One region of the Lysinibacillus sp. CD3-6 genome, then DNA from elsewhere that is predicted to be linked to it. Evidence: a T-box and tRNA genes for the amino acid it is inferred to sense, from the RefSeq annotation. Region 1 holds a T-box; the other holds one or more tRNA genes.
The links. A T-box is a leader RNA that pairs with one kind of tRNA and senses whether it is charged. The one in region 1 lies ahead of proS (proline--tRNA ligase), so its partner is inferred to be a tRNA-Pro.

Region 1 (10,694 bases):
TAAAATTATGTATTATAATACCAATTTTCTTCATTGAATCCATATTCATGTTACGAAGTACGTTCAAGTTATAGAATCATGAGTAGAAAGTCATAAAAAAAGCGTTCAACAAAATTGTTGAAACGCTTTTTATTTATATTAAGTCTTCAATTAGTATGCACGTGCAAACCAAACAGTATGCTTTGCTTCTTTCCCACAATGGATGCAAGTGTCCTTTGTTACTGGTGGATTGAATGGGATATTACGTGTTGTGAATTTTGTCTCTTCTTTTACGTTTTCTTCACAAGCATCGTCTCCACACCAGCCTGCTAAAATCCAACCTGGAATTGTTTCATTTTGTTCAGATTGTGCTAAATGTTGCTTTAACTGCTCCATTGAATCAATATGTGTATGCGAATTGTTCGCACGGAAAGCTTTTGCTTTTTCGAACAGACGTGTTTGCATCGTTTCAAGCTCTGTTTCAATGCTTTCAACTATAGTTTCTAACGCTACAGAAACTTTCTCCTCTTCATCACGGGCTTTCATTAATCCTTGTTGATTTTCTAAGTCACGTGGTCCTAATTCAATACGTACTGGTACACCTTTTAGCTCCCACTCATTAAATTTATAGCCTGGCGATTGATCTGAGTCATCAAGGCGAACACGAATTCCTTTTGCTTTTAACGCTGCAAAAATTTCATCTAATTTCTCGATAATAGCAGGGTTCTTTTTCCATGGTCCAACAGGAATTAATACCACTTGCGACGGTGCAATCTTTGGTGGTAAAACAAGACCTTGCTCATCGCCATGCACCATAATGACAGAGCCGATTAATCGTGTCGATGTACCCCAAGAAGTTGTATGGACATAAACATGTTTATTTTCTTTATTTAAATATTTAATATCAAATGCTTCAGCAAATTTTGTACCTAAGTAATGGGATGTACCTGCTTGAACAGCCTTTCCATCCTTCATCATTGCTTCAATAGAGAAAGTATCAACCGCTCCAGCAAAGCGTTCAGATGGTGTCTTTTGTCCATCATATACTGGAATTGCTAGTAATCCTTCTACAACTTCTTTATAAATCGCCAACATTTGCATTGTTTCTTTACGTGCATCTTCTTCATCAACATGAGCAGTATGGCCTTCTTGCCATAAAAATTCAGAAGTACGGATAAACGGAAGTGTTTTCTTTTCCCAACGGAATACATTTGCCCATTGATTAATTAAAACTGGAAGGTCACGATAACTTTTTATCCAATTTGAATACAAATGTCCAATCATTGTTTCAGAGGTTGGACGTAAAGCCAAGCGCTCCTCTAACTTCTCACCTGCCGCTTCTGTGACCCATGGAAGCTCTGGAGAAAATCCTTCGATATGATCCTTTTCCTTTTGAAAAAATGATTCTGGTATTAACATTGGGAAGTATGCATTACGGTGACCTGTTTCCTTAAAACGCTTATCCATCTCCGCTTGAATGTGCTCCCATAATTCATAGCCGTCCGGTTTAAAAGCAATACAACCACGAACTGGCGTGTAATCCATTAAATCTGCTTTTTGAATTGTCTCTACATACCATTTTGAAAAATCGTTTATTTTTTGAGCCATCTTCTTTTCCTCCTATGTTTTAACTAATAAAAAAAGCATAAAGCATCCTCATAAAGGACGTCTTTACGCTAATTGACGTGGTACCACCTTAGTTCGACTTAAATAGATAAGCCCTCTAAACGTTTGTAACGAAACGACTCGGTTAGTTGTTAACTGACATCTCCGTGGTAGGTTTCAATAAGAAGAGGTGATATAGCTCTCAGCCTAGGCTATATTATCTGTTTCACAATACTTATTTACTTGATCACATCATCGATTTATTATTTATACATTAATATACCAATTTGCTATATGTAATTCAATCATTACTATCAATCCATGTCCAATTATTACTCTACCAGCGAAGGAAATCCAGCTCGCATTTAATAAATTGGTCAAAGGCCATAGGGTACAGGATTCAGCTTAAAAATATCATAGATATGTCGTTACTCAACATGAATGATGTTTATACTGTAATAGACTTAAACAATTATAAGAGAAGGTGCTTGTATGAATCGTCAACAAACTGAACAATTATGGCGTGAAGAAAAATATCGTGTTATGTTTCATAGCCAAAAACATTACAATCAGCTTCGGCAAGCAATGCGCGATTTACTCCCCCATGAACAAATTGAACAATTAATCGAAGCAGCATTACAACAAACACCTACTGATGGCAGCATGCGCAATGCGTGCCAGCATATGTGGGGTTATTTCCGTAAAGTTGCCACAATAGAAGAAAAGCAACAATACGAGCAACTGCTCATCACTGGTAAAATAACGGCGCTTCTTTACTTTTTACAGCAATTAGCGATACAATATAACATTACATATTTACGAGAAAGTACTATTTTAAATATTACATTTCTCTAAAATGAACCTCTTAGGAGAACCGACATGAACAAAAATCAAGACAATACAGAAGTTATCTACCTATCGAATCCATCCGAACGTATAATGCATCCATTCTATCATAAACAAATCGTCTTTACAGGGGCCCTCTCCACGATGACACGTTCTGAAGCTGCAAAAAATGCGCGAGCTTATGGCGCAATAATGCAAGGAGCCGTAACAAAAGAGACAGATTTCCTTATCCTCGGCAAGAACCGACGAGAGAAAAGCACAAAACATTTAAAAGCCGAACGCTTAATTCAGCTTGGGCATGACATTCAAATTATTGCAGAAGATGATTTTATTTGGCTTATTTCAATGCAAAAATTTTAGCGCCTCCATACAAAAGCACGTTGACCCACCGCATCCCCGCGGTCAATCAACGTGCTTTTTAATAAAAAGAGTATGAATTATTATTTTTTCACTGCTGGTGCAGGATAGTCAAAGCCCTTTGTATCCACTTCGACCTTTTTCATTTTTTGTTCTTCTAACGGCTTATCTGTCGCATCTCGATCAACTGCTACAATCTCATCGACCGTTTCCATACCTTCAATGACTTTTCCAAAAGCAGCATAGTCGCCATCAAGATGAGACGATGCTTCAGTCATAATAAAAAATTGTGAACCCGCAGAATTTGGATTGCCATTCGTCCGTGCCATTGATATAACACCACGTTCATGTTTTAAATTATTTTCAAAGCCATTATTCGTAAATTCGCCCGCAATCGAATAATCAGGACCACCAGATCCATTTCCTGCAGGGTCGCCTCCTTGAATCATAAAGCCAGGAATTACGCGATGAAAAATAAGCCCATCATAAAAACCATCTTTTACTAAGGAAATAAAATTCGCAACTGTATTTGGCGCTACTTTAGGCTCTAGTTCGATCACAATTTTTTTATCATCATCCATTGTAATCGTTACAATTGGATTTTCCTTCACTTTAGATGCATATTCAACATTTTCTTCAGCTGTCTTCTCCTCTTTTGATGTTCCACAACCTGTCAGAACAAAAACGAGTGCCATAAGGCTAACGACAAAATACAATACTTTAGATCGTGCCAACGCTTTTTCACTCCCTATCTAGTCAGTTAATTGAATTATATATCTATAAGATAATGACCGACAACTTTATCTTACAAATAGATATTAAAAACAGAGATTTCAGGTGGAACCATAAAACGAGCAGGGATTCTAGACGTGCCAATTCCTGTATTTACATAAAGCTGCATACCTGTACTTTTGTTAATGGTATAAAAGCCATCATTATATTTTTCAGCCAATGCAGTAGTCTTTGTTTTTATAAATGGTATTTTAATTTGTCCTCCATGACTATGCCCTGCTAATATCAAATTAATAGACGTATCTTTTAGAAGGTCTGCCATATCTGGCTCATGCATAAGGACTATTTGGTAATCATAGTCAACATCCATTGTCGATAGTAATTGATCTGCGTCTGGATTGCCCAGCAAGCCATCATCCAATCCACCGATAAATAGCTTCTTACCATTTAATACAGTGACATTCACTCCACGATTACTTAATAGAGTAAAACCTGAATTCGTTAATAAATCTTCATATATTTTAAATGCACCACCACCGTAATCACGGTTTCCCCACACTGCATATTTCCCGACCGTAGCCTTAAGCTTCGATAAACTTTCAGTTACTTCTTGTTTATGTTGAAACGCAGAAAAATTTTCGAATAAATCCCCTGTAAAAACAATAATATCAGGTGATAATTGATTAACCTTTTCGACTAACGCGTTCAATTGGTTTACCGTATAAGTTTCACTAACTTGAATATCGGACAGTTGAACTACTTTCAATGCTTGTCCTTTGTTTTCATGTAAATCATATGTATGAACGACAAGTCTAGTTGGTTCAATTTTAAAAGCATATCCTACAAGTAACGCTATTAATACTATAAGTAATAAAACTATTTTCACAATCCTTTTAACACTCTTCATTCGAATGTAAATGCCCCTTTCAAACCGATAACCGTTTTTATAAAGGTGCGTATTATTGTCCTTTTATGATAGCCGCAAAAGTATTCAATAAATAAAAAGAACGTGCACTACATAGATGCTCGTTCTTTGTTTTATTTTGATTCAAATTATTTAAACCACAACGTAAAACGAATATACGAGTCCACTAACACCACTTCATACTGTATATCATTTTTGGCTACGATGCTAGTACGACTCTCGTATTTTTGAAGATAATCTTTATTTCGATATGTCGATAAAAGAATTAGGATTTCCCGAAAGTCATAATATGAATCTGATCCAGTGCAAAGCCAAAGAATTATTATATATGTAAAGGCACAGTTCGTAATTTAGTACATCTAGTAATGCTTCATTAGAAAAAGATTAATAGCCAGCTTTCAGCGAACTACCGTCAACTGGCTACAAAATACTTTTTTAAGAAAGTTCATAACGTGGTGTGATACAGAATTCTCCTGCAGCAGGTAGTACTTCTGTTGCACCTGTGGCAAATACACGAATCGTATCGAATCGTGAAATTGTAAAAGTAAAAGCACCACCAATTGGGATAGCAGTTTGTCTTACGACTGTACCACCAGTACCTGCAACAGGGTCAGCTCCTTTAACAAATTGTATTGTAAGTGGAAAGTTACCTATATTTTTTATAAACCCTGATGCGAAAATAACCTCGTTTGCATTAGTAGCGTAAATGATTTCAGCGCCAACTACATCGTCACCTGCAACTGTGAAACTATTACATACTTTATCTTGTACATATTTTTTAGGTTCACAACAACTGAAATTACCAACAATATTTCCATTAGAACCTTGACACATAAATTATATTCAACTCCTTACTCACCTGATTTATTCGTTCTCTATAGTAAATGCTTTATGTTCGAAAGAATTTAGACTACTGTAACGCTAAATTAAATAGATAAAAAGTAATTAAAAGCCCATAATTTTTTTTGAATTGCCTATTCTCTCAACTACTTCTGTATAAATAATTGACAGACGAATGCTCGAACATGGCCGTGACCACATTTATGGTAAAAACATAGTCTAGATAAGACTATTACTTTGAAGGGAGGAACAAGGGGAATCATGCAAAATGAGAAACCATCCGTTCATTGTGTAAAGGTATCTAAAATATATGATTGGGTTAATAATTCCACGGTTATAAAGTTAAGAGAAATGATTCAACTAGAGCAAAAAAAGTTTGATGATTATATTTGTTGTGATTTTTCGGTTCCGAGTGGACAATTGGAACGCACCATTTTATGGACAACATACGGCATTAATCAAATCGGTGGCTCTATTTGCATAAACTTTAAAAGCGGCTATGGTAATATTTTATCTGTATTTGTAAATGGTGAAAAACAAGCAGAAGTTAACGAAGGTAGTTCATTTTCAGCAACCTTTACACATCTTGACTCGATAGAAGTCCAATGTATTGGAAATACACCAAACTGCCATGGGGAATTTAAAATTATGTTCCATTATCATCCAGGCAATGATTACAAACTAAATTCACCGAGAGATATTAAGCAAACAATTTGTTATGTATCGGATTGTCATGGGAACCCTATTTCTTCTGATAGTGGTAGCTCAATTACATGCAAAGAATTGACTTGTTCAGATAATAGAGAGTGCGTTCATGTTACAGATGAGCGAGGAGAAACTATTTTATTGCATATAGTCGATTTTTTAGTAGAAGGTTTTATTTGTGTTCAATTTATGAATAATCAAGGAGAAATTTGTTCTAAATGTATTTTTCCCTTTTCTGAGGTTGAAACAGTCGCTTTATGTGCACCTCCAGGGACAGAAATTAATTTTAAAGTTATCGATGTTAATTGTAGAACTCATATTATTCCATCATCATCATTTCATAATAAGACTAATTGCATAGAGTTGGTGATCATGCTATCCATTTGTCAAAGCATTTATTCTTTTAATAAGGTAATCATTGAACTTATCGCCGCTCTTTGTCAGCCACGTAAATGTACTGACTGTCATTTAGAAGTTCATGAAAGTGTTCCATAAGTAGGTTTTTTTAATTCCTATCCTATAATATTAAAATTTAATATAGCCGTTATTATCGTTAAATTCGAAAGTTAACAAAGAATATCCCTCTTGTTCAAACTAGTTGAGCAGAGGGATATTTATCGCTTAACGAATATTTTTTTTAAACATAACTGCCCCAATAGCTATAAGAGCTACAAAGGAGCAAACAATAAACATCATGGCATACGATGACAGTTGCACGACTATCCCCATAGCCAAGCTCCCAGCCGAAAATCCTAAATCATAGGTTGCAAGAAAGACTCCAAGCAATATATGTTTTTTCTTTTCTGGAATGGCAAACGATATGTAGGTCATAATTGTTGGATATAGCATGGCAGATGCTAACCCATTAAAAATAGCTGATAAATAAATGAAATTGCCGAGCTGCTCTCCAAAGGCTAGCATTGTTGTTCCAATAGTTGATGACAAAAGCACAAGGACAATGAAATACGGATGCCAATGTCCGTCAGAAGGAATCTGTTTACGCAAAATAAACCGACTTCCTACAACGACAAGTGCTTGGATAAATAAATAAACTGCTATATTACCAAGATTGAACTTCAACATATATAGAGGTAAAAACGTCGATATAGCACCAATTATTGTCGAACCTAATATGATTGTCATTGATGCAATAACAAGTCCTTTATTACTTGTCGATTGTTTTACTGCACTTAATAATTCTCGAAACGAAAAAGAAACCAATATCTTTTGTTGTTGTGGTAAAGGGGCACCAATAAGTAAAAGTAGCGGCAAAATCGCTAATAAAATGATACACCCTATTAAGTAGTTACCATTTAATTGTTGCCAAAGTAGTATTGCCACAACAGGGCCATAGAGAGAAGGCATAACCGTTGAAAGTGTATACATTGCCATGCCTTGTCCACGATCTTCATTTTTTAACATATCGCTTATACCTAGTTGCATCGACATTGAAAAAAAGCGAGCACAACACCCTGCAACAAACGCACAACATAAATGCTATCGATGCCAAATAATACATAAAGCGTCAGTGTAACTGCATGCCCTACTAAAAGCCATTTCATCATCACTTTCACACTATACTTCGCTATCATCTGTCCTGCCCACGGTCTTAAAACCATACATACAAACATAGTGATGCCCATAATAAAGCCAATTTCACCTTCAGAAATACCACTTTTTTCTGCTTGCAATGGGAAAATAATTGTTAAAATGGAAGACGCCGTGAAAAATAACATAGATAATACATATAGTTGAAGCATTGCTACAGACAGTGGTGTAAAAGGACGATTCATTAAACTACTATTTTTACCTGTCATCCGATGTTACGCCTACCTTTTGCTTTATCTCCTTATGTTCTTTTTATATGATAATGATAATCATTTTCGTTTAACGATATAGTAGTCTATTCTTTTTTTTTCGTCAATATTATTTTTTAATTGTTTTGGGAGTAGACAAAGCACCTCATTAAAGGCGCTATCAAGGTACATATTTACGTTTCATTTTCTTCTCTTATTTACTATTTTCCAAGATAAATAAAACAGTTTTGCCTCGTTTCTTTTCAATTTACAAACAAAGATCTATGTATTTAAAATAGATAAAAAAGTAGTTATGGGGTGACGTAATGCATAACAGCAATAGTTCATTCATTGTAGCGTCAACAAATATTATCATTATATCTTTAGCCCAAATTTTTTATTGGACAGTTCTAGAAGACTCAATAAATATGATGATTTATCAATTTTTATTTTTCCCTTTTACTTTAGTGCTGATTAATATAATTTTTTGGTTTAGCAAATTTAGACTACAGTTTTATCAACACGTCCTTTTTGCTTATGCTGCGTTTTTTAGTTCGATTATTATTACGTTTATTACCGTTCTATCAACTCCTGCTCAAGAATTGCCACCTGGCGAAATTGTATTATTTGCAGATGTGTTATTTGTTGTTATTACAATAACAATACAGATGATTATCTTGTTGTTATTAAATTCCATAGTTTATGTGGTTTATAGAATCTATCATTCCCGAAATAAAATTTTTAATTAAGGTTGATAATATGTCAATAATGTTCCTTTAGTATTAAAGGCATTAATACATAAAAAAAGCACCCAATAAAGCAAGATATGCTCCCAGGTGTAGGTATAAAAAAAAATAAAATTTTGAGAGCATATCAATTGTGATAGTGAGGTACTTTCAAATTAGCCCCTCTTTACTTCCAAAAGGTTATTTACTTTTTCTTACATAGCAGTTGTATTTTTAATGGAGGACATCATTATTATTCGTAATTACAATATTTTCTTTATTAATAGTTGCACCAACAGAATCTTGTTTGAAAACATTGATGATTCCATCTACGACGTTTTGAATGATTTGGTTATCAAATGTTGACTCCGTGCGCAGTACAACGGAACATGCTATTTCTTGATTCTTTGTAGCGTCTACAGTTGATTCAGAGGTTGCCGATACTAGAACATCTTCACCTTTTAAACCTGTTTGTTCTGCTATGAGTGATTGTATATTTGCTTTTTTTTCGTCAAGCCACTTCATTGTTTCTTCATCGACTTTTTTCATAATTGATACCTTCATTTCACCATTTGGCAATATCTCAGTCAATTCACTTGTAACCTCGGGTTTTGGTTGTCCAATAAGATAGTACGATACAGCAAAAGTCACAGGAAGCATCGAAAATAGTATTGTTTTTTTAGATTTGCTATTCATCGATATCACACCTTCTTCATTTACTTGTTTTAATTAGTAAACTTCTAAAGTTCCTCCCAAAGGCTTTCAAAAATAACAATTTTGAAATATGTAATCGCCCCACCCTTTTTAACGATAGGATACTTAAATTTACATCTATTTCAACCCCCTCCATTTATTTTTTAATAATTTATCAGAATTTTTTAGTTTTTTCAATTAAAAATAGAACATTTTTTTCATTGGATATTCCATCTATAAAAATATCAATTTCATCCAAATATCTCTCTTAAAAAAACGATTTCTCCAGTAAATTTATCGAAAATTCCTAAGAAAATTTAATCAAATGTATAAGTTGATTTTGTTTCAAGAAGAGTCCTCAACGACAGGGGCCACTACTTTGACGATCCCTGTTTCAGCAATCGCTACTCGATACCACTTCTCATCGTAAGCGCAAATAACCCCCAGTCTATAATAGGCAGGGGTTATTATTGAATAGCTTGTTCTAAAGTATTAAAAAATTCATCATTGTTTAGTATTTTAAAATACCTAGTATCGCTACTAAAACATATTTCTTTTTCGTCTTTGAATATATAAATGTAGTAATCCTTATTAGATTTTATTTTAACCCAATAATCGGCATCACTTAACATATATATATTGTTCGATATTTGTAAATGTAAGTTTTGTACAAGGTGGACAATTTGTTTTAGCTGTTCTTCGTCTTCTATAAAAACCGTTTCATATTCCTCTATATTCCCATTTATAATCCCTATTCCTAGCTTCATTTTTTCCGTGCTAAAATCCGCATCCTTAAATATGTCCGACACAGTATAAACTTTTTCAGCTTCCGCCTTAAGAGCAACTTCTCTTGTTTTATTTTCATAAATATCTAATCCCATTAAAGCTATACTGACTAAAACTACAAAAATGACTATTAAAATTGTCCGTTTCCGCATAGAGTTCCTCCTCACTTTTATTTTTTAAAAATTATATCAAATTTCATATATTTTCACTCTACTTAACTATATATTCACATAATATTATCCTTTTTCTGTATAAGTGAATTTTGAACGTTGGATGTTCCTATTATAGTTGGCAAACAACAAAAAAAGACCGTTTTTACGGTCTTTTTTGGCTATGGTTTGTTTTAGTTAGACAAATCATTAAGAGTGATTATTTAATCGCCATTTATAAAAAACTTTCAGCAAATAATCGGAAATCACAAATATTGTTATATATATACTACTTATTGAAACAGTTAAATAAATGCTATCGTTGAACATCGCTTTGCTATTAGACATGACCAAACTAAATATTAAAGAATAGGTCAATGCACAAAGTAAATGCTTAATATACATGACAATTATATTCTTAATTTTACTATAGTGTTCAATCAGGATAGATATCAGTACGGCTACAAGCATTGCAGGTCCAGTAAATGTAATACCATAAATACCGTATGATATGCTGTATGATGAGCCAATAAATAGCGGAACAATAAATATTCCA
Region 2 (10,694 bases), 1.3 Mb from region 1:
GAAGTTATTTCTAATGCAGCTAACTTTAATTTTTAGAATTATTAATAATTTCAACTCTTTTGGAAATTAAACCGAAACAGATGAATACAGCTTTAAAATTGTGTACAATAGAAATATTATGGACGTAAACGCGGACAATTTAATAAGGAGTGAAACAAGTGTCAAATATAGAAGAGTTAAATGATCAGCTTTTGGTGAGACGTCAAAAGATGACTGCTATTCAAGAGAATGGACAAGATCCATTTGGTAGTCGATTTGAACGTACACACTTATCTACAGAAGTTCGTGAACAATTCGCAGATCAAACAAAAGAACAGTTAGAAGAAAACTTACAAGAAGTTATTATCGCAGGTCGTATTATGACAAAGCGCGGTAAAGGGAAAGCTGGATTTGCGCATATTCAAGATTTAGGTGGCCAAATTCAAATCTACGTTCGTCAAGACCATGTAGGTGAAGAAGCTTATGATTTATTTAAGCAAGCTGACCTAGGCGATATCGTAGGTGTACGTGGTAACGTATTCCGTACGCAAGTGGGAGAACTTTCAGTTAAGGCTGAAGGATTTACATTCCTAACAAAAGCGCTACGTCCAATGCCAGAAAAATTCCACGGCTTGCAGGATGTAGAACAACGTTACCGTCAACGTTACTTAGATTTAATGACAAATGAAGATAGCAAAAAAACATTTATTACACGTTCTAAAATTATACGTGCTATTCGCAACTATTTAGATAACGCAGGCTATTTAGAGGTGGAAACACCAATGCTTCATACTATTGCAGGTGGTGCAGCGGCTCGTCCGTTCATCACTCACCACAATGCATTAGATATGGAACTATATATGCGTATCGCTATCGAGTTGCACTTAAAACGTTTAATCGTTGGTGGACTAGAAAAAGTTTATGAAATTGGTCGTGTATTCCGTAATGAAGGAATTTCAACTCGTCACAATCCAGAGTTCACGATGATTGAGCTGTACGAAGCATATGCGGACTACAAAGATATTATGTCGTTAACAGAGAACTTAATTGCACATGTAGCACAAGAAGTACTTGGCACAACATCAGTTCGATACGGTGAAGATGAGATCAACCTAGCAGTGGGTTGGAGACGTGTTCACATGGTAGATGCTGTTAAAGAAGCTACAGGTGTAGACTTCTGGCAACCGATGACAAAAGAACAAGCTCAAGCACTTGCTCAAGAGCATGGAGTAGAAGTGAAGGCTGCACATGAGGTTGGACATATTATTAATGAATTCTTCGAGCAAAAAGTAGAAGAAACGCTAGTACAGCCGACATTTGTATTCGGACACCCAGTAGAAATCTCTCCTTTAGCGAAGAAAAATCCAGAGGACGAGCGTTTTACAGATCGTTTTGAGCTGTTTATCGTACGTCGTGAGCATGCAAATGCATTTACAGAACTAAATGACCCAATCGATCAACGCGAACGCTTTGAGGCACAATTAGCTGAAAAAGAAGCGGGTAACGACGAAGCGCACGAAATGGATAATGACTTTATTGAAGCTTTAGAATTCGGTATGCCTCCAACAGGTGGTTTAGGTATTGGTATTGACCGTTTAATCATGCTTCTTACAAACTCTCCATCAATTCGTGACGTGTTATTATTCCCAACAATGCGCCACACTGCTAAATAAAATTAAAATAAGGAGATCCTTTATATAAAAGGGTCTCCTTATTTTATTGTGAAATTACAAAAACAGCGGTATAGTAAAAATAGTGTTGTATAGTATCAATAAATGCAAAAATATGAAAGCTAGAATAAGCTATTAATAGCTTACTAATGACCTTTTTTTCATAAAATGATATTTTTATAGAAAAACACTTGCAGAGATTATAAAATCGTGATAAATTATTACTTGTCGCTAAGACGACGCAACATTAAGTACTACAAATTATTAATAACATCACAAAAAAAGTGTTGACATCAACATTGCAAAGTGGTAAGATATAAAAGTTGTCACTTCTTAAGGAAATAAAATATTTCAAAAAGTTGTTGACAAAGAAAATCGAAAATGTTATTATATAAAAGTTACTGAAATTAGCGGTAACGAAATGAACCTTGAAAACTGAACAAGCAAAACGTAATCAATATAGTTTTTAGTAGCTAACTTCGTTAGCGAACGAAACAAAATTTTGGACATCAAAATTGATGCCAGCAAAACAATTTGAGCTAATCAAATTTCTTTTATGGAGAGTTTGATCCTGGCTCAGGACGAACGCTGGCGGCGTGCCTAATACATGCAAGTCGAGCGGACAGATAAGGAGCTTGCTCCTTTGACGTTAGCGGCGGACGGGTGAGTAACACGTGGGCAACCTACCCTATAGTTTGGGATAACTCCGGGAAACCGGGGCTAATACCGAATAATCTTTTGTCTCTCATGAGACAATTCTGAAAGACGGTTTCGGCTGTCGCTATAGGATGGGCCCGCGGCGCATTAGCTAGTTGGTGAGGTAACGGCTCACCAAGGCAACGATGCGTAGCCGACCTGAGAGGGTGATCGGCCACACTGGGACTGAGACACGGCCCAGACTCCTACGGGAGGCAGCAGTAGGGAATCTTCCACAATGGGCGAAAGCCTGATGGAGCAACGCCGCGTGAGTGAAGAAGGATTTCGGTTCGTAAAACTCTGTTGTAAGGGAAGAACAAGTACAGTAGTAACTGGCTGTACCTTGACGGTACCTTATTAGAAAGCCACGGCTAACTACGTGCCAGCAGCCGCGGTAATACGTAGGTGGCAAGCGTTGTCCGGAATTATTGGGCGTAAAGCGCGCGCAGGTGGTTTCTTAAGTCTGATGTGAAAGCCCACGGCTCAACCGTGGAGGGTCATTGGAAACTGGGAGACTTGAGTGCAGAAGAGGATAGTGGAATTCCAAGTGTAGCGGTGAAATGCGTAGAGATTTGGAGGAACACCAGTGGCGAAGGCGACTATCTGGTCTGTAACTGACACTGAGGCGCGAAAGCGTGGGGAGCAAACAGGATTAGATACCCTGGTAGTCCACGCCGTAAACGATGAGTGCTAAGTGTTAGGGGGTTTCCGCCCCTTAGTGCTGCAGCTAACGCATTAAGCACTCCGCCTGGGGAGTACGGTCGCAAGACTGAAACTCAAAGGAATTGACGGGGGCCCGCACAAGCGGTGGAGCATGTGGTTTAATTCGAAGCAACGCGAAGAACCTTACCAGGTCTTGACATCCCGTTGACCACTGTAGAGATATAGTTTTCCCTTCGGGGACAACGGTGACAGGTGGTGCATGGTTGTCGTCAGCTCGTGTCGTGAGATGTTGGGTTAAGTCCCGCAACGAGCGCAACCCTTGATCTTAGTTGCCATCATTTAGTTGGGCACTCTAAGGTGACTGCCGGTGACAAACCGGAGGAAGGTGGGGATGACGTCAAATCATCATGCCCCTTATGACCTGGGCTACACACGTGCTACAATGGACGATACAAACGGTTGCCAACTCGCGAGAGGGAGCTAATCCGATAAAGTCGTTCTCAGTTCGGATTGTAGGCTGCAACTCGCCTACATGAAGCCGGAATCGCTAGTAATCGCGGATCAGCATGCCGCGGTGAATACGTTCCCGGGCCTTGTACACACCGCCCGTCACACCACGAGAGTTTGTAACACCCGAAGTCGGTGAGGTAACCTTTTGGAGCCAGCCGCCGAAGGTGGGATAGATGATTGGGGTGAAGTCGTAACAAGGTAGCCGTATCGGAAGGTGCGGCTGGATCACCTCCTTTCTAAGGATATTTTCGGAATACAAACCTTGGGTTTGTAAGATTACGTTTTGCGTTCAGTTTTGAAGGTTCATCATTAGATGAAACACTTCAAAACTTGTTCTTTGAAAACTGGATAAAACGACATTGAAATTGTAACAAACACATTTATTTTTTAAATTAAGTTTTTTAGGCTTAATAACTAATAATAGGGTTTCAAGACACAAGCAGTTCTAGGAAGCAATCGAGTGAATGAAGAAGCGTACTTACGTACGTGACTGAATGAACGAGTGAAGCTGACAACGAAATGCGCAGTGGATTGGAAGCCGTTAACGGTTAAGTTATTAAGGGCGCACGGCGAATGCCTTGGCACTAGGAGCCGAAGAAGGACGGCACTAACACCGATATGCTTCGGGGAGCTGTAAGTGAGCTTTGATCCGGAGATTTCCGAATGGGGGAACCCACTACGTTTAATCGCGTAGTATCTTGACGTGAATACATAGCGTCTTGAAGGCAGACCCAGGGAACTGAAACATCTAAGTACCTGGAGGAAGAGAAAGAAAAATCGATTCCCTGAGTAGCGGCGAGCGAAACGGGAAGAGCCCAAACCAAGAGGCTTGCCTCTTGGGGTTGTAGGACACTCTATACGGAGTTACAAAGGAATGAGTTAGATGAAGCGACTTGGAAAGGTCCGCCAGAGCAGGTAAAAGCCCTGTAGTCGAAAGTTTATTCCCTCCAGAGTGGATCCTGAGTACGGCGGAACACGTGAAATTCCGTCGGAATCCGGGAGGACCATCTCCCAAGGCTAAATACTACCTAGTGACCGATAGTGAACCAGTACCGTGAGGGAAAGGTGAAAAGCACCCCGGAAGGGGAGTGAAAGAGATCCTGAAACCGTGTGCCTACAAGTAGTTAGAGCCCGTTAATGGGTGATAGCGTGCCTTTTGTAGAATGAACCGGCGAGTTACGATTACGTGCGAGGTTAAGCTTTAGAAGGCGGAGCCGCAGCGAAAGCGAGTCTGAATAGGGCGAATTAGTACGTGGTCGTAGACCCGAAACCAGGTGATCTACCCATGTCCAGGGTGAAGGTGAGGTAACACTTACTGGAGGCCCGAACCCACGCACGTTGAAAAGTGCGGGGATGAGGTGTGGGTAGCGGAGAAATTCCAATCGAACTTGGAGATAGCTGGTTCTCTCCGAAATAGCTTTAGGGCTAGCCTCGTGATGAGAATACTGGAGGTAGAGCACTGTTTGGACTAGGGGGCCATCCCGGTTTACCGAATTCAGACAAACTCCGAATGCCAGATATTTATACACGGGAGTCAGACTGCGAGTGATAAGATCCGTAGTCAAAAGGGAAACAGCCCAGACCACCAGCTAAGGTCCCAAAGTAATCGTTAAGTGGAAAAGGATGTGGCGTTGCACAGACAACCAGGATGTTGGCTTAGAAGCAGCCATCATTTAAAGAGTGCGTAATAGCTCACTGGTCGAGTGACGCTGCGCCGAAAATGTATCGGGGCTAAACGATTCACCGAAGCTGTGGATTGACATCTACGATGTCAGTGGTAGGAGAGCGTTCTAAGTGCGTTGAAGTCAGACCGGAAGGACTGGTGGAGCGCTTAGAAGTGAGAATGCCGGTATGAGTAGCGAAAGACGGGTGAGAATCCCGTCCACCGTATGACTAAGGTTTCCTGAGGAAGGCTCGTCCGCTCAGGGTTAGTCGGGACCTAAGCCGAGGCCGATAGGCGTAGGCGATGGACAACAGGTTGATATTCCTGTACCACCTCCTCACCGTTTGAGAAATGGGGGGACGCAGTAGGATAGGGTAAGCGCGCCGTTGGTTGTGCGCGTCCAAGCAGTAAGGCGTGTGTGTAGGCAAATCCGCACACTGTAACGTTGAGCTGTGATGGCGAGTCCGTATGGACGAAGTTCCTGATTTCACACTGCCAAGAAAAGCCTCTATCGAGGTGAGAGGTGCCCGTACCGCAAACCGACACAGGTAGTCGAGGAGAGAATCCTAAGGTGTGCGAGAGAACTCTCGTTAAGGAACTCGGCAAAATGACCCCGTAACTTCGGGAGAAGGGGTGCTCTTGAGCGTGCAAGCGCACGAGAGCCGCAGTGAATAGGCCCAGGCGACTGTTTAGCAAAAACACAGGTCTCTGCAAAACCGTAAGGTGACGTATAGGGGCTGACGCCTGCCCGGTGCTGGAAGGTTAAGAGGAGTGGTTAGCGCAAGCGAAGCTGCGAATTGAAGCCCCAGTAAACGGCGGCCGTAACTATAACGGTCCTAAGGTAGCGAAATTCCTTGTCGGGTAAGTTCCGACCCGCACGAAAGGCGTAACGATCTGGGCACTGTCTCAACGAGAGACTCGGTGAAATTATAGTACCTGTGAAGATGCAGGTTACCCGCGACAGGACGGAAAGACCCCGTGGAGCTTTACTGTAGCCTGATATTGAATTTTGGTACAACTTGTACAGGATAGGTAGGAGCCAGAGATCTCGGAGCGCCAGCTTCGAAGGAGGCGTCGGTGGGATACTACCCTGGTTGTATTGAAATTCTAACCCATGCCCCTTAGCGGGGCAGGAGACAGTGTCAGGCGGACAGTTTGACTGGGGCGGTCGCCTCCTAAAAGGTAACGGAGGCGCCCAAAGGTTCCCTCAGAATGGTTGGAAATCATTCGTAGAGTGTAAAGGCACAAGGGAGCTTGACTGCGAGACCTACAAGTCGAGCAGGGTCGAAAGACGGGCTTAGTGATCCGGTGGTTCCGCATGGAAGGGCCATCGCTCAACGGATAAAAGCTACCCCGGGGATAACAGGCTTATCTCCCCCAAGAGTCCACATCGACGGGGAGGTTTGGCACCTCGATGTCGGCTCATCGCATCCTGGGGCTGTAGTCGGTCCCAAGGGTTGGGCTGTTCGCCCATTAAAGCGGTACGCGAGCTGGGTTCAGAACGTCGTGAGACAGTTCGGTCCCTATCCGTCGTGGGCGTAGGAAATTTGAGAGGAGCTGTCCTTAGTACGAGAGGACCGGGATGGACACACCGCTGGTGTACCAGTTGTCTTGCCAAAGGCATCGCTGGGTAGCTATGTGTGGACGGGATAAGTGCTGAAAGCATCTAAGCATGAAGCCCCCCTCAAGATGAGATTTCCCATTACGCAAGTAAGTAAGATCCCTCAAAGACGATGAGGTAGATAGGTTCGAGGTGGAAGTGTGGTGACACATGGAGCTGACGAATACTAATCGATCGAGGACTTAACCAAAAAGTTTGAAACATTCAATGAACCGTTTATCCAGTTTTGAAAGAATAAGAAAGCTTTAAAAAAAGCTTGTAATTATAACATTTTATGTTATAATGAATCTTGTCTTTTAAATAGTCTAGTGATGATGGCAAAGAGGTCACACCCGTTCCCATACCGAACACGGAAGTTAAGCTCTTTAGCGCCGATGGTAGTTGGGGGCTTCCCCCTGTGAGAGTAGGACGTCGCTAGGCATAATACCCAGGAGGATTAGCTCAGCTGGGAGAGCATCTGCCTTACAAGCAGAGGGTCGGCGGTTCGAGCCCGTCATCCTCCACCATATGCCGGTTTAGCTCAGCAGGTAGAGCAACTGACTTGTAATCAGTAGGTCGTGGGTTCGATTCCTATAGCCGGCACCATTTTTTGAGCCATTAGCTCAGTTGGTAGAGCATCTGACTTTTAATCAGAGGGTCGAAGGTTCGAGTCCTTCATGGCTCACCATTTTTATAATTGCCAACAATAATATGCGGGTGTGGCGGAATTGGCAGACGCACTAGACTTAGGATCTAGCGCCGCGAGGCGTGGGGGTTCGACTCCCTTCACCCGCACCATTTATTTTTTAATTTCATAATTGCCAGGATAAATAATCTTATGCACATGCGGAAGTAGTTCAGTGGTAGAACACCACCTTGCCAAGGTGGGGGTCGCGAGTTCGAACCTCGTCTTCCGCTCCAAATGTGCCGGGGTGGCGGAACTGGCAGACGCACAGGACTTAAAATCCTGCGGTAGGTGACTACCGTGCCGGTTCGATTCCGGCCCTCGGCACCATTTTTTTAATAGTAAGCGCCCGTAGCTCAATTGGATAGAGCGTCTGACTACGGATCAGAAGGTTGTGGGTTCGACTCCTGCCGGGCGCGCCAATAAATGAACGGGAAGTAGCTCAGCTTGGTAGAGCACTTGGTTTGGGACCAAGGGGTCGCAGGTTCGAATCCTGTCTTCCCGACCATTTCCTTAATACATGATTTTATATGGGGCCTTAGCTCAGCTGGGAGAGCGCCTGCCTTGCACGCAGGAGGTCAGCGGTTCGATCCCGCTAGGCTCCACCAATTACAATAAATGAACCTTGAAAACTGAACAAGCAAAACGTAATCAATATAGTTTTTAGTAGCTAACTTCGTTAGTGAACGAAACAAAATTTTGGACATCAAAATTGATGCCAGCAAAACAATTTGAGCTAATCAAATTTCTTTTATGGAGAGTTTGATCCTGGCTCAGGACGAACGCTGGCGGCGTGCCTAATACATGCAAGTCGAGCGGACAGATAAGGAGCTTGCTCCTTTGACGTTAGCGGCGGACGGGTGAGTAACACGTGGGCAACCTACCCTATAGTTTGGGATAACTCCGGGAAACCGGGGCTAATACCGAATAATCTTTTGTCTCTCATGAGACAATTCTGAAAGACGGTTTCGGCTGTCGCTATAGGATGGGCCCGCGGCGCATTAGCTAGTTGGTGAGGTAACGGCTCACCAAGGCAACGATGCGTAGCCGACCTGAGAGGGTGATCGGCCACACTGGGACTGAGACACGGCCCAGACTCCTACGGGAGGCAGCAGTAGGGAATCTTCCACAATGGGCGAAAGCCTGATGGAGCAACGCCGCGTGAGTGAAGAAGGATTTCGGTTCGTAAAACTCTGTTGTAAGGGAAGAACAAGTACAGTAGTAACTGGCTGTACCTTGACGGTACCTTATTAGAAAGCCACGGCTAACTACGTGCCAGCAGCCGCGGTAATACGTAGGTGGCAAGCGTTGTCCGGAATTATTGGGCGTAAAGCGCGCGCAGGTGGTTTCTTAAGTCTGATGTGAAAGCCCACGGCTCAACCGTGGAGGGTCATTGGAAACTGGGAGACTTGAGTGCAGAAGAGGATAGTGGAATTCCAAGTGTAGCGGTGAAATGCGTAGAGATTTGGAGGAACACCAGTGGCGAAGGCGACTATCTGGTCTGTAACTGACACTGAGGCGCGAAAGCGTGGGGAGCAAACAGGATTAGATACCCTGGTAGTCCACGCCGTAAACGATGAGTGCTAAGTGTTAGGGGGTTTCCGCCCCTTAGTGCTGCAGCTAACGCATTAAGCACTCCGCCTGGGGAGTACGGTCGCAAGACTGAAACTCAAAGGAATTGACGGGGGCCCGCACAAGCGGTGGAGCATGTGGTTTAATTCGAAGCAACGCGAAGAACCTTACCAGGTCTTGACATCCCGTTGACCACTGTAGAGATATAGTTTTCCCTTCGGGGACAACGGTGACAGGTGGTGCATGGTTGTCGTCAGCTCGTGTCGTGAGATGTTGGGTTAAGTCCCGCAACGAGCGCAACCCTTGATCTTAGTTGCCATCATTTAGTTGGGCACTCTAAGGTGACTGCCGGTGACAAACCGGAGGAAGGTGGGGATGACGTCAAATCATCATGCCCCTTATGACCTGGGCTACACACGTGCTACAATGGACGATACAAACGGTTGCCAACTCGCGAGAGGGAGCTAATCCGATAAAGTCGTTCTCAGTTCGGATTGTAGGCTGCAACTCGCCTACATGAAGCCGGAATCGCTAGTAATCGCGGATCAGCATGCCGCGGTGAATACGTTCCCGGGCCTTGTACACACCGCCCGTCACACCACGAGAGTTTGTAACACCCGAAGTCGGTGAGGTAACCTTTTGGAGCCAGCCGCCGAAGGTGGGATAGATGATTGGGGTGAAGTCGTAACAAGGTAGCCGTATCGGAAGGTGCGGCTGGATCACCTCCTTTCTAAGGATATTTTCGGAATACAAACCTTGGGTTTGTAAGATTACGTTTTGCGTTCAGTTTTGAAGGTTTATAAACAATATTATAAAACTTCCAAGAGGGCCTATAGCTCAGCTGGTTAGAGCGCACGCCTGATAAGCGTGAGGTCGATGGTTCGAGTCCATTTAGGCCCACCATATATAACCTCTTGGGGCCTTAGCTCAGCTGGGAGAGCGCCTGCCTTGCACGCAGGAGGTCAGCGGTTCGATCCCGCTAGGCTCCACCAATTTATTATTTGTTCTTTGAAAACTGGATAAAACGACATTGAAATTGTAACAAACACATTTATTTTTTTAAGTTTTTTTATAGGCTTAATAACATTAAAAGGTTTCGAGATACGAGTAAGACAAGGAAGCGATTGAGTGAGTGAAGGAGCGTACTTTCGTACGTGACTGATTGAACGAATGAAGCTGACGCTGTATTACGATGTATATCGGAAGCTGTAGGTTAAGTTATTAAGGGCGCACGGCGAATGCCTTGGCACTAGGAGCCGAAGAAGGACGGCACTAACACCGATATGCTTCGGGGAGCTGTAAGTGAGCTTTGATCCGGAGATTTCCGAATGGGGGAACCCACTACGTTTAATCGCGTAGTATCTTGACGTGAATACATAGCGTCTTGAAGGCAGACCCAGGGAACTGAAACATCTAAGTACCTGGAGGAAGAGAAAGAAAAATCGATTCCCTGAGTAGCGGCGAGCGAAACGGGAAGAGCCCAAACCAAGAGGCTTGCCTCTTGGGGTTGTAGGACACTCTATACGGAGTTACAAAGGAATGAGTTAGATGAAGCGACTTGGAAAGGTCCGCCAGAGCAGGTAAAAGCCCTGTAGTCGAAAGTTTATTCCCTCCAGAGTGGATCCTGAGTACGGCGGAACACGTGAAATTCCGTCG

Region 2: it encodes a tRNA-Pro, which carries the amino acid that the T-box ahead of proS (proline--tRNA ligase) is inferred to sense. The anticodon was not compared.

Annotation. Positions count from the first base shown of each region.
Region 1 covers NZ_CP085880.1:1,366,767-1,377,460, reverse strand. The annotation lists gene proS (proline--tRNA ligase) at 151-1,587, opposite strand; T-box leader at 1,638-1,849, opposite strand; gene FH508_RS06435 (YbgA family protein) at 2,077-2,439, shown strand; gene FH508_RS06430 (BRCT domain-containing protein) at 2,464-2,790, shown strand; gene FH508_RS06425 (peptidylprolyl isomerase) at 2,871-3,482, opposite strand; gene FH508_RS06420 (metallophosphoesterase) at 3,593-4,426, opposite strand; gene FH508_RS06415 (DUF3992 domain-containing protein) at 4,880-5,278, opposite strand; gene FH508_RS06410 (BMQ_0737 family morphogenetic spore coat protein) at 5,546-6,484, shown strand; gene FH508_RS24040 (MFS transporter) at 6,611-6,910, opposite strand; partial or broken gene FH508_RS24035 (MFS transporter) at 7,052-7,725, opposite strand; gene FH508_RS06395 (hypothetical protein) at 8,745-9,206, opposite strand; gene FH508_RS06390 (hypothetical protein) at 9,671-10,141, opposite strand; gene FH508_RS06385 (hypothetical protein) at 10,349-10,694, opposite strand, start outside.
Region 2 covers NZ_CP085880.1:112,779-123,472, forward strand. The annotation lists gene lysS (lysine--tRNA ligase) at 150-1,652, shown strand; rRNA gene FH508_RS00545 (16S ribosomal RNA) at 2,203-3,754, shown strand; rRNA gene FH508_RS00550 (23S ribosomal RNA) at 4,065-6,992, shown strand; rRNA gene rrf (5S ribosomal RNA) at 7,107-7,222, shown strand; tRNA gene FH508_RS00560 (tRNA-Val) at 7,233-7,308, shown strand; tRNA gene FH508_RS00565 (tRNA-Thr) at 7,312-7,387, shown strand; tRNA gene FH508_RS00570 (tRNA-Lys) at 7,394-7,469, shown strand; tRNA gene FH508_RS00575 (tRNA-Leu) at 7,495-7,579, shown strand; tRNA gene FH508_RS00580 (tRNA-Gly) at 7,628-7,702, shown strand; tRNA gene FH508_RS00585 (tRNA-Leu) at 7,708-7,796, shown strand; tRNA gene FH508_RS00590 (tRNA-Arg) at 7,812-7,888, shown strand; tRNA gene FH508_RS00595 (tRNA-Pro) at 7,898-7,974, shown strand; tRNA gene FH508_RS00600 (tRNA-Ala) at 7,999-8,074, shown strand; rRNA gene FH508_RS00605 (16S ribosomal RNA) at 8,217-9,768, shown strand; tRNA gene FH508_RS00610 (tRNA-Ile) at 9,865-9,941, shown strand; tRNA gene FH508_RS00615 (tRNA-Ala) at 9,955-10,030, shown strand; rRNA gene FH508_RS00620 (23S ribosomal RNA) at 10,250-10,694, shown strand, end outside.